One region of the Rossellomorea marisflavi genome, then DNA from elsewhere that is predicted to be linked to it. Evidence: a T-box and tRNA genes for the amino acid it is inferred to sense, from the RefSeq annotation. Region 1 holds a T-box; the other holds one or more tRNA genes.
What was found. The T-box of region 1 lies ahead of thrS (threonine--tRNA ligase). A T-box ahead of a tRNA ligase gene usually reads a tRNA of that ligase, here a tRNA-Thr.
Positions count from the first base shown of each region.

Region 1 (4,786 bases):
TGCGAGCACCAAGAACATGCTGCGACCATCCATTTTAGGCTTTGATTCAACGGTTGCAACGTCTTTGCACTCATCGGAGAAACGATCGAGTACACGTTGGCCGATCTCTTTGTGCGTGATCGCACGGCCTTTAAATCGGATAGACGCTTTAACTTTGTCTCCTTTTTCAAGGAACTTACGAGCATTGCGAAGTTTCGTATTGAAATCATGGTCATCGATCGTCGGGCTCAGGCGAACCTCTTTCAGATTGATGATCTTTTGATTTTTACGGGCTTCTTTTTCTTTCTTCTGTTGTTCGAACTTAAACTTTCCGTAGTCCATGATACGGGCAACGGGTGGTTTTGCAGTTGGAGCAACGAGAACAAGATCAAGATTGACGCGTTCTGCGATTTCAAGGGCTTCGTTCTTGGTTTTGATTCCAAGCTGTTCACCATTCTGATCGATCAGACGCACTTCACGGGCACGAATCGTTTCGTTTAAGATCATGTCTTTGCTAATAACTAGCCACCTCCAAGGTAATTTAAAAGAATACGCGGTATCGGTTTGCAGCACCCGACCTTCATTTCAGAAACAAAAAAGATGCGAGTGTCGAAACACCCGCATCTGATTATAAAGCACATCGCTTAATTATCATGAAAGTTACCTGGTAACTGCAAAACGCGTCATTCAGGTGAGAAGCGGGATGCCTCTACTTGTACCAAACTGTATTCAATTCACCTTAGATACTATACCATAAGACAATACCAAAGTCAAACCGGTTTGTCACAACGTATTTCATGATAGCATTCATCTCGGTAGAGTGCAACCTTTTTTTGAGGTTTTCCCGAAAGATGCATGCTAACCGGCAAAAAGAAAGACGTTATCCGCGTTTCGCTTCGGATTTCACCATATCAGCAAAGGCATCGAAGGAAAGCGTTTCTGACTTCTGTTCACCATACTTGCGGACATTGACGGCTTTTTCTTTGATTTCGTTATCCCCGACAACGAGCATGTATGGCACCTTGCTCATCTGGGCTTCACGGATCTTGTAGCCGATTTTTTCATTCCGGTCATCAATATCGACACGGAGGCCTTCAGCCTGCAATTTTTCCTGTACTTCTTTGGCATAGTCGAAATGCACATCCGGCGATACCGGGATGACCTGTACCTGAGTCGGTGCGAGCCATGTCGGGAATGCTCCTTTGTACTCTTCGATGAGGAATGCCACGAAGCGTTCCATTGTCGATACGACACCGCGGTGGATAACGACCGGACGATGTTGCTTCCCGTCTTCCCCTACATAAGTGAGATCGAAACGTTCCGGAAGAAGGAAGTCCAGCTGGACAGTGGAAAGGGTCTCTTCTTTGCCGAGGGCAGTCTTCACTTGAACGTCAAGCTTCGGTCCGTAGAAAGCCGCTTCCCCTTCTGCTTCGAAATAGTCGATTTCCAGCTCATCCATGGCTTCTTTCAGCATGCCTTGAGCCTTGTTCCACATCTCGTCGTCATCGAAGTATTTCTCTTTGTCTTCCGGATCGCGGTAAGACAGGCGGAAGGAATACTCGTTGATATCGAAGTCTTTATATACTTCCTGTACAAGATGGACCACACGCTTGAATTCATCCTTGATCTGATCCGGGCGGACGAAGATATGGGCATCATTCAACGTCATTCCACGTACACGCTGGAGGCCAGAGAGGGCACCGGACATTTCATAGCGGTGCATGAGACCCAATTCCGCGATACGGATCGGCAGCTCCCGGTAGCTGTGGATGCTGTTTTTATAAATCATCATATGATGTGGGCAGTTCATCGGACGGAGAACAAGATCTTCGTTGTCCATCTCCATGATCGGGAACATATCTTCCTGGTAGTGATCCCAGTGACCGCTTGTTTTGTAAAGCTCGACGCTTGCGAGTGCCGGAGTATACACGTGGTTGTAGCCCAGGCGCTCCTCTTTATCCACGATATAACGTTCGACGATGCGGCGGACGGTTGCCCCTTTCGGAAGCCACATCGGCAGACCCTGACCGACCTTTTGGGACGTCATGAACAGATCCAGTTCCTTCCCGATTTTACGGTGATCGCGTTCCTTCGCTTCTTCAAGCAGGCGGAGATGCTCTTCCAGGTCTTCTTTCTTGAAGAAAGCTGTACCATAGATCCGCTGCAGCATTTTGTTGTCGCTGTTTCCGCGCCAGTAGGCACCTGCGATGCTGAGGAGTTTGAACTCCTTGATCTTGTTGGTCGACGGGATGTGGATCCCACGGCAAAGGTCGAAGAATTCGCCTTGTTCGTAGATGGATACCTGCTCCCCTTCAGGGATGGCTTCAAGAAGCTCGAGCTTATATTCATCGCCGACTTCCTCATAAATGCGCTGGGCTTCATCACGGCTTACCTCTTTACGGATGACCTCGAGGTTTTCACCGGTGATCTTTTTCATTTCCTTTTCGATCAAAGGAAGATCTTCAGGTGTGAAGGTATGCTCGGAATCGACATCATAGTAGAATCCACCTTCGATGACCGGTCCGATGCCGAGTTTCGTTTCGGGATACAGGCGTTTGATCGCCTGAGCCATCAAGTGGGCTGTACTGTGGCGCAAGATTTCCAGGGCGTCTTCACCTGGTGGAGTGATGATTTCGATGCTTCCATCGCTTTCAATTCCTGTCCGGAGATCAATCAGATTCCCATTCACTTTCCCTGCCAATGCCTTTTTCTTCAGACCTGGTGAGATCGAGGCTGCGATTTCCTCTGTTGTTGTCCCTTTTGGGAACTCCTTCACATTCCCATCAGGGAACTGCATTTTCACTACTTCTGACATAGCATATCACTCCTTTTATGATTCATCATTGGCCAAGAATCGGCCGAATAAAAAACAAAAAACCCCGTCTCTCCGTAAATATACGAAGGGACGAGGTTGTACTCGCGGTTCCACCCAACTTTTCATCCCCATCACGGGAATGACTTCATTGTCTTGATAACGACGTTTCGCCGTCGATGACTACTGGGGATAGCCCCGTTCGCAATCGAAGTTCAGAGGTGGTCAATTCATCCTTGCTGATAGGAAGCTTGCAGCCATTCGGCTTCCCTCTCTGTAATCCCGTCCGGAAGATTGTTGTCCTCATCATAACCTGTTTGTATGCACTTAGTATGTAGGTATTATAATCGGTTATGTCCGGAAAAGCAAGAGGGCGCCATCCTATCTTATTCGTTGGCAAGATCCAGGGGGATGCACGGATCGGGGAAGTAGCTGACCGGAAGGATATCCAGTCTGTCTTCAAATATATTTCTCAGGGTGGTGACGATTTTCTCCTCTTCCGTTCCATATACAAAAATGCTTTTCGGTGCAAGCGACAGTAACGGAGCGATGGTGGAGGAATCTACATACAGGGGGTGCTGAAAGAACAATCGTTTATCGATGGCGTTCATCAGCTCTTCCTTCGTCACTTCCGTATAGTGACCATCGAAAAAACGGAAGCCTGTCCTCGAAGGATACAAGTGGATGGTATCGGTCCTCTCTCCCCTGATGGCGAGATACTCCCTCAGCATCTGGATGAACACTTGATATTCCTGCTCCATCTTGTACTCATCAATGGCAAGTCCGAGCATCTCCCTCCATTTATCATGGAGGTTCTTCAACCTGAATGTCGCAAAGGAATCGAACGTGACAGGTGCCGGATGGCAGAGGAGGTTCTGAACTTCTCCCAACACGAGCCCACTCTCATCCCAGTCGGTCAAGAATTCCGTCAGTTCCGGTCGTTCCCCGCTCCTCATTTCTGAAATGATGGCGCAGATCTGGTCCACTTCCTCCGGATCATTGTAATAATAATCCGCTTTAAGGGTCTCTTCCGTCCACCCCTTCCACATCTCGTTGATGATGAAGGTCGTCAGGCTTGTTCCAAGACTGATTCTATCACGGTCGGTCTTCACTTCTATCGAAATTGCATAGTGGCTGCATCTTTGAATCTGCGTTTCCTTTATCCAGGATGGTGCGCACAGATGCTTCTGACATCGCAGTGCATCAGCCTTTCGTCTGAAAATCAATTCTACCAATCGATCCCGCCTCCTTAAAGCCATTTCCCTGCTTTATGTATATGGAGGGCCTGGCCAATTTAGAAGTGGGGGGCGAATAAATTTACAGGACGGGTCCGGGTCGGGCACGTTTTCGGGACTCTGCAAAGGAGGTCTGGACAACACGAAAAGGGATTATTTTTTACCAAGACAATCCATGTGGGTCTTCCCATCGTTCCCTTGCGAGACGGGGTATGCGTGATCGTAGTCGGCTGGCATGCTGCTCTTTCCTCTGGAGTCTTCCGATCAACCGCAGGCACTTCTGTAATCATTGGACAATTGAAAAAGAGGATGGGACAAAACTAAAAGAGGCCCCTTTAATGCCGAACACGATCAGTATAGGATCTTACTACCGCTCATGATCTCCGTGCAAGACTTCGCTTTCCGCGGGTAGCCCGTGAGCCTCCTCGGCACGCCTCCGGGGTCTCACATCAGCTACTCTTCCCGCTGGAGTCTTCGTCTTACACTCCGATCAACCGCTGGAAACGATGAAATTTAAATGTTCATTAAACGAATTTAAAACCCGAATCATTTGCTTTATCGTAGGCACGATTCGGGTTTTACTATGACTAAAACATATTTGTCTTAGCCTCTTCGCTACACGGTTGCACAAGCCACTCTATTCCCGTCTGTTACGTCCATCGATCAGAACGGGTGCGGCCAGGTATTTGATCCTTTCCATGATCCTCGCGGCTTTTAGTTTTTCCTCTTCCCCGCGCTGTGAATAGGTAAGGTGATGGGT
Region 1 is NZ_CP081870.1:3,006,219-3,011,004, forward strand. It holds gene infC (translation initiation factor IF-3) at 1-486, opposite strand, end outside; ribosomal protein L20 leader region at 568-700, opposite strand; gene thrS (threonine--tRNA ligase) at 860-2,794, opposite strand; T-box leader at 2,878-3,110, opposite strand; gene ytxC (sporulation protein YtxC) at 3,178-4,026, opposite strand; gene dnaI (primosomal protein DnaI) at 4,664-4,786, opposite strand, start outside.

Region 2 (4,786 bases), 710 kb from region 1:
GTGATAGCCGAAGCCACCTTTCAACCTTCCCCCATGCGGGGGTAGGTGTTATCCGGTATTAGCCCCGGTTTCCCGGAGTTATCCCAGTCTTACAGGCAGGTTACCCACGTGTTACTCACCCGTCCGCCGCTGATCTCAGGGAGCAAGCTCCCATCGATCCGCTCGACTTGCATGTATTAGGCACGCCGCCAGCGTTCGTCCTGAGCCAGGATCAAACTCTCCATAAAAAGTTTGAATAGCTCTTTTAAAAATAAATCTAGAATTAACGTTGACGTGTTTGTCTTGTTTTGTTCAGTTTTCAAGGTTCAAATATCAAGTGCTTCTCTCGAAGCGACCCTTACTATATTACAGTAATCGATGTTTGTTGTCAATACTTTATTTTAAAAAGTTTTTGACGACATTGCCTCAGCAACAATTACCAGCTTACCAATTAACTTCGCAGAAGTCAACTTCTTTTTCAAACTTTTTCAAAAAATTTTAAAAAGAAATGGCTCCGCAGGCAAGATTCGAACTTGCGACCGATCGGTTAACAGCCGATAGCTCTACCACTGAGCTACTGCGGAATGGTAGATGGTGGGCCTAAGTGGACTCGAACCACCGACCTCACGCTTATCAGGCGTGCGCTCTAACCAGCTGAGCTATAGGCCCGCATGAAAATAAATTGGAGCGGGTGATGGGAATCGAACCCACGACATCAGCTTGGAAGGCTGAGGTTTTACCATTAAACTACACCCGCATGTTAAATTGAAAATGGTACCGGTGGCCGGGGTCGAACCGGCACTCCTTACGGAACACGATTTTGAGTCGTGCGCGTCTGCCTATTCCGCCACACCGGCAGGTGCTGAAAAAAAATAAAATTGGAGGCGGTAACCGGATTTGAACCGGTGGTGAAGGTTTTGCAGACCTCTGCCTTACCACTTGGCTATACCGCCTTATTGGCTGGGCTAGCTGGATTCGAACCAACGCATGTCGCAGTCAAAGTGCGATGCCTTACCGCTTGGCTATAGCCCAATAATATGGGGCGACTGATGGGAATCGAACCCACGAATGCCGGAACCACAATCCGGTGCGTTAACCACTTCGCCACAATCGCCATGTGTTTTTTTGGCAGGGGCAGTAGGAATCGAACCCACACCAAAGGTTTTGGAGACCTTCGTTCTACCGTTAAACTATGCCCCTATATAGATCGTTCTATACTTGAACCTAGTTCAAGAAAACAAATGGTGGAGGGGGGCAGATTCGAACTGCCGAACCCGAAGGAGCGGATTTACAGTCCGCCGCGTTTAGCCACTTCGCTACCCCTCCATCAATGGTGGCTCAGGACGGAATCGAACCGCCGACACATGGATTTTCAGTCCATTGCTCTACCAACTGAGCTACTGAGCCATAAAAGGTCTTTGTTACATATAAAAAAGATAAATGGCGGTCCGGACGGGACTCGAACCCGCGACCTCCTGCGTGACAGGCAGGCATTCTAACCAACTGAACTACCGGACCAAAGCTTTTTGCGATAGCAAAATAGCTATCATTAGTATTCGCATTAGCGAAATAAACATCAATGTGCTGCGATAGCAAAGCTATCATTGTCACTACATCCCGATCCTCTCGGATCAACATGGTATTGCGGGGACAGGATTTGAACCTGCGACCTTCGGGTTATGAGCCCGACGAGCTACCGAACTGCTCCACCCCGCGACGATAAAAGATGAAAGGAAATATGGAGGAGGAAGGGGGATTCGAACCCCCGCGGGCTTTGACACCCCTGTCGGTTTTCAAGACCGATCCCTTCAGCCGGACTTGGGTATTCCTCCGTATGTATAAATGGACCCTGCAGGACTCGAACCTGCGACCGGACGGTTATGAGCCGTCTGCTCTAACCAACTGAGCTAAGGGTCCAAAGCATAACCGTATGTAAATAGCGGCGGAGGGGATCGAACCCCCGACCTCACGGGTATGAACCGTACGCTCTAGCCAGCTGAGCTACACCGCCATGATGAATAACCTATATGTTCGATCAAAGGATCGTTGGTGGAGCCTAGCGGGATCGAACCGCTGACCTCCTGCGTGCAAAGCAGGCGCTCTCCCAGCTGAGCTAAGGCCCCAAAGAAAGTGGTCGGGAAGACAGGATTCGAACCTGCGACCCCTTGGTCCCAAACCAAGTGCTCTACCAAGCTGAGCTACTTCCCGATATAATGGCGCGCCCGAGAGGAGTCGAACCCCTAACCTTTTGATCCGTAGTCAAACGCTCTATCCAATTGAGCTACGGGCGCACGTATTTATTATCCTGCATCAAGTGAATCCAATGAAGGATTGTAAACCTGTGCTTCTGTCGGTCCGCCAATGCGGCGAGGCAACAATAATGGAGCGGAAGACGGGATTCGAACCCGCGACCCCCACCTTGGCAAGGTGGTGTTCTACCACTGAACTACTTCCGCATATGGTGCGGGTGAAGGGACTTGAACCCCCACGCCTTGCGGCGCCAGATCCTAAGTCTGGTGCGTCTGCCAATTCCGCCACACCCGCATGATACAAATGGTGAGCCATGAAGGATTCGAACCTTCGACCCTCTGATTAAAAGTCAGATGCTCTACCAACTGAGCTAATGGCTCGTTCTGCTTGCTTTGTCCAAACCAATCGAACAAAAGTGGTGCCGGCAAGAGGACTTGAACCCCCAACCTACTGATTACAAGTCAGTTGCTCTACCAGTTGAGCTACACCGGCATGGTGTATAATCGTTCTTTTCGCTTTGCCTTAACATCTGCGCAAAGGTTAAGAACTTAATGGTAAGTTATTGTCACTCCGCTTGCGCTTCGTGAAAAAACTATGGTGGAGGATGACGGGATCGAACCGCCGACCCTCTGCTTGTAAGGCAGATGCTCTCCCAGCTGAGCTAATCCTCCAAATGGTGACCCATACGGGATTCGAACCCGTGTTACCGCCGTGAAAGGGCGGTGTCTTAACCGCTTGACCAATGGGCCGTTATGTATGCGTCTCTTAAGGACAAGAATTACTATATCATCTTATTTCGCAGAAGTCAACTTCTTTTCAAAAATATTTCACCGAACGAGTTCGTTTTTTTTCAGCCGGTTGACTGCTAGAAGATTAAGATACCACATATAGGAGTGTTTCCACAATATAAATGTGGTGGTTTTCTAAAAATAAAAAAGACAGCTACAAGAGCTGTACAAGTTTGTCTCCGTGATATCTGGATTTTTCCTGATATTTATTCAACAAACTGCTGTCGTGGGTCGTATCCAGACGGTAATTGAAGGTGAAGAACCAGAACTTATGCCATTCCCTTAAAAATGTACGAAGCATCGCGATCCCTCCTGGTTGGTTAATCTTGTTGCCTTTAGTTTATCAAAGGAATGTAAAGATTATGCTAAGGACGGGTTTGAATGATGTAAAGTTTAATGTGGCAACCATACTGCCCCGCCTTCACCGGGCAGTCCCCTTAGATTTCATTGGTCTCGATCAGCTCCCATACCTGCAGGACGCCGGCAGAATCTGTGATCCATACGTTGTCTTGTAGCTTTTACGGGACACATCTCCAGACGAATCGTAGATATCGAAGGTCTCCTGTGTGGTGACGAGGTAATCGCTACCGTCTTCTTCTATACTAATAACCTTAAAATCAATGACTTCCTCCTTTATATCATTTTCATAAAGATACTCAATAAAATCCCTGGACTCTGCGTAAGCTTCTCCATCGGGATGATGCATGTACTCGACTAGCCAAAAATCCCCCTCGTTCCTCGCATGTGCGCTCTCATACGTATAATCTTCTATAAAGGTGCGGATATTTCCCTCCGTTTCTTCTGCTTCCAGAGCCTCTATAGCTTCCTGTTCGAAAGCTTCTTCCTCTGCTTCGCGAATGTCATCAAGCTCGGGATACTGAAACGTTAGGAAATTAGGTCCGGACGTTTGAATCTTCTGCGGGACAGACTTATAGGTTTTTCCTTTATACTCGAACTCCCCTGTAGCTGTGACAGAACCATCGGTCGCAAATGGGCCGAGTGGCGTATCATGTGGAAGCTTTTCTTGCTTCTTTCCATTAATGAGTAGCACGCTGATTTCATCGTACTCATCGACATAGACATATCCCGCTCCAAAATCAATGCTCACCTCAAGTTCATTTTCACAGGCTTCATTGAAGGAAAGATCTTGTTTTTCTTTAAAGGTGGAATAGCTTCCGTCAAACGTCCCTGTGAGCGGCCGTTCCCCCGGCAGCACTCCTTTTATAACGTGATTTCCCTCACTGATAGTGGTCTTTTTCTAAAATCCCGTTCAGTCCGACACATCGTTTCTATCAATATGGTAGATAGAGGATCGATTCATAAAAAAAGATGATCCCCTCTTGGATGGGAATCATCTTCTTCATGCATTTCATATCTATTGTTCGTCCGTATCGATCAGCTTATTGACCTGATAGCCATCTTCAGTCGATATCACTTTGTAGATCGTATCAAACGTACTCTCATTCTCACTGCCGTCGGATTTCGTGATGCTGAAAGTGTCTTCGAGGTGAACAATGTAGGCATCGCCGTCTTCTTCAATATCACCGACGGTCACATCGATGACATCTTCTTTTGTACCGGCCTTAAACAGGTCCGCTGCGTACTGTTCAGCCTGTCCGTATGCTTCACCGTCTGGGTCATGGTATGCTGCGGCACCGGAGAAGTCCCCGGTGTTCCTGGCTTCTACGATTGCATAGGTGTAGTCTTCTATGAACTCCGTCAGTTCGGCATCCACATCAGGCTCCTCTTCTTCCTCGTCCCATGGGCTG
Region 2 is NZ_CP081870.1:3,719,570-3,724,355, forward strand. It holds rRNA gene K6T23_RS19295 (16S ribosomal RNA) at 1-227, opposite strand, end outside; tRNA gene K6T23_RS19300 (tRNA-Asn) at 489-563, opposite strand; tRNA gene K6T23_RS19305 (tRNA-Ile) at 572-648, opposite strand; tRNA gene K6T23_RS19310 (tRNA-Gly) at 663-736, opposite strand; tRNA gene K6T23_RS19315 (tRNA-Leu) at 752-836, opposite strand; tRNA gene K6T23_RS19320 (tRNA-Cys) at 859-932, opposite strand; tRNA gene K6T23_RS19325 (tRNA-Gln) at 937-1,011, opposite strand; tRNA gene K6T23_RS19330 (tRNA-His) at 1,018-1,093, opposite strand; tRNA gene K6T23_RS19335 (tRNA-Trp) at 1,106-1,179, opposite strand; tRNA gene K6T23_RS19340 (tRNA-Tyr) at 1,222-1,305, opposite strand; tRNA gene K6T23_RS19345 (tRNA-Phe) at 1,311-1,386, opposite strand; tRNA gene K6T23_RS19350 (tRNA-Asp) at 1,421-1,497, opposite strand; tRNA gene K6T23_RS19355 (tRNA-Met) at 1,622-1,695, opposite strand; tRNA gene K6T23_RS19360 (tRNA-Ser) at 1,719-1,811, opposite strand; tRNA gene K6T23_RS19365 (tRNA-Ile) at 1,823-1,896, opposite strand; tRNA gene K6T23_RS19370 (tRNA-Met) at 1,917-1,990, opposite strand; tRNA gene K6T23_RS19375 (tRNA-Ala) at 2,027-2,102, opposite strand; tRNA gene K6T23_RS19380 (tRNA-Pro) at 2,111-2,187, opposite strand; tRNA gene K6T23_RS19385 (tRNA-Arg) at 2,194-2,270, opposite strand; tRNA gene K6T23_RS19390 (tRNA-Gly) at 2,361-2,435, opposite strand; tRNA gene K6T23_RS19395 (tRNA-Leu) at 2,439-2,523, opposite strand; tRNA gene K6T23_RS19400 (tRNA-Lys) at 2,534-2,609, opposite strand; tRNA gene K6T23_RS19405 (tRNA-Thr) at 2,646-2,721, opposite strand; tRNA gene K6T23_RS19410 (tRNA-Val) at 2,825-2,900, opposite strand; tRNA gene K6T23_RS19415 (tRNA-Glu) at 2,904-2,978, opposite strand; gene K6T23_RS19420 (hypothetical protein) at 3,172-3,318, opposite strand; gene K6T23_RS19425 (TcaA NTF2-like domain-containing protein) at 3,475-4,233, opposite strand; gene K6T23_RS19430 (TcaA NTF2-like domain-containing protein) at 4,393-4,786, opposite strand, start outside.
Region 2: it encodes a tRNA-Thr, which carries the amino acid that the T-box ahead of thrS (threonine--tRNA ligase) is inferred to sense. The anticodon was not compared.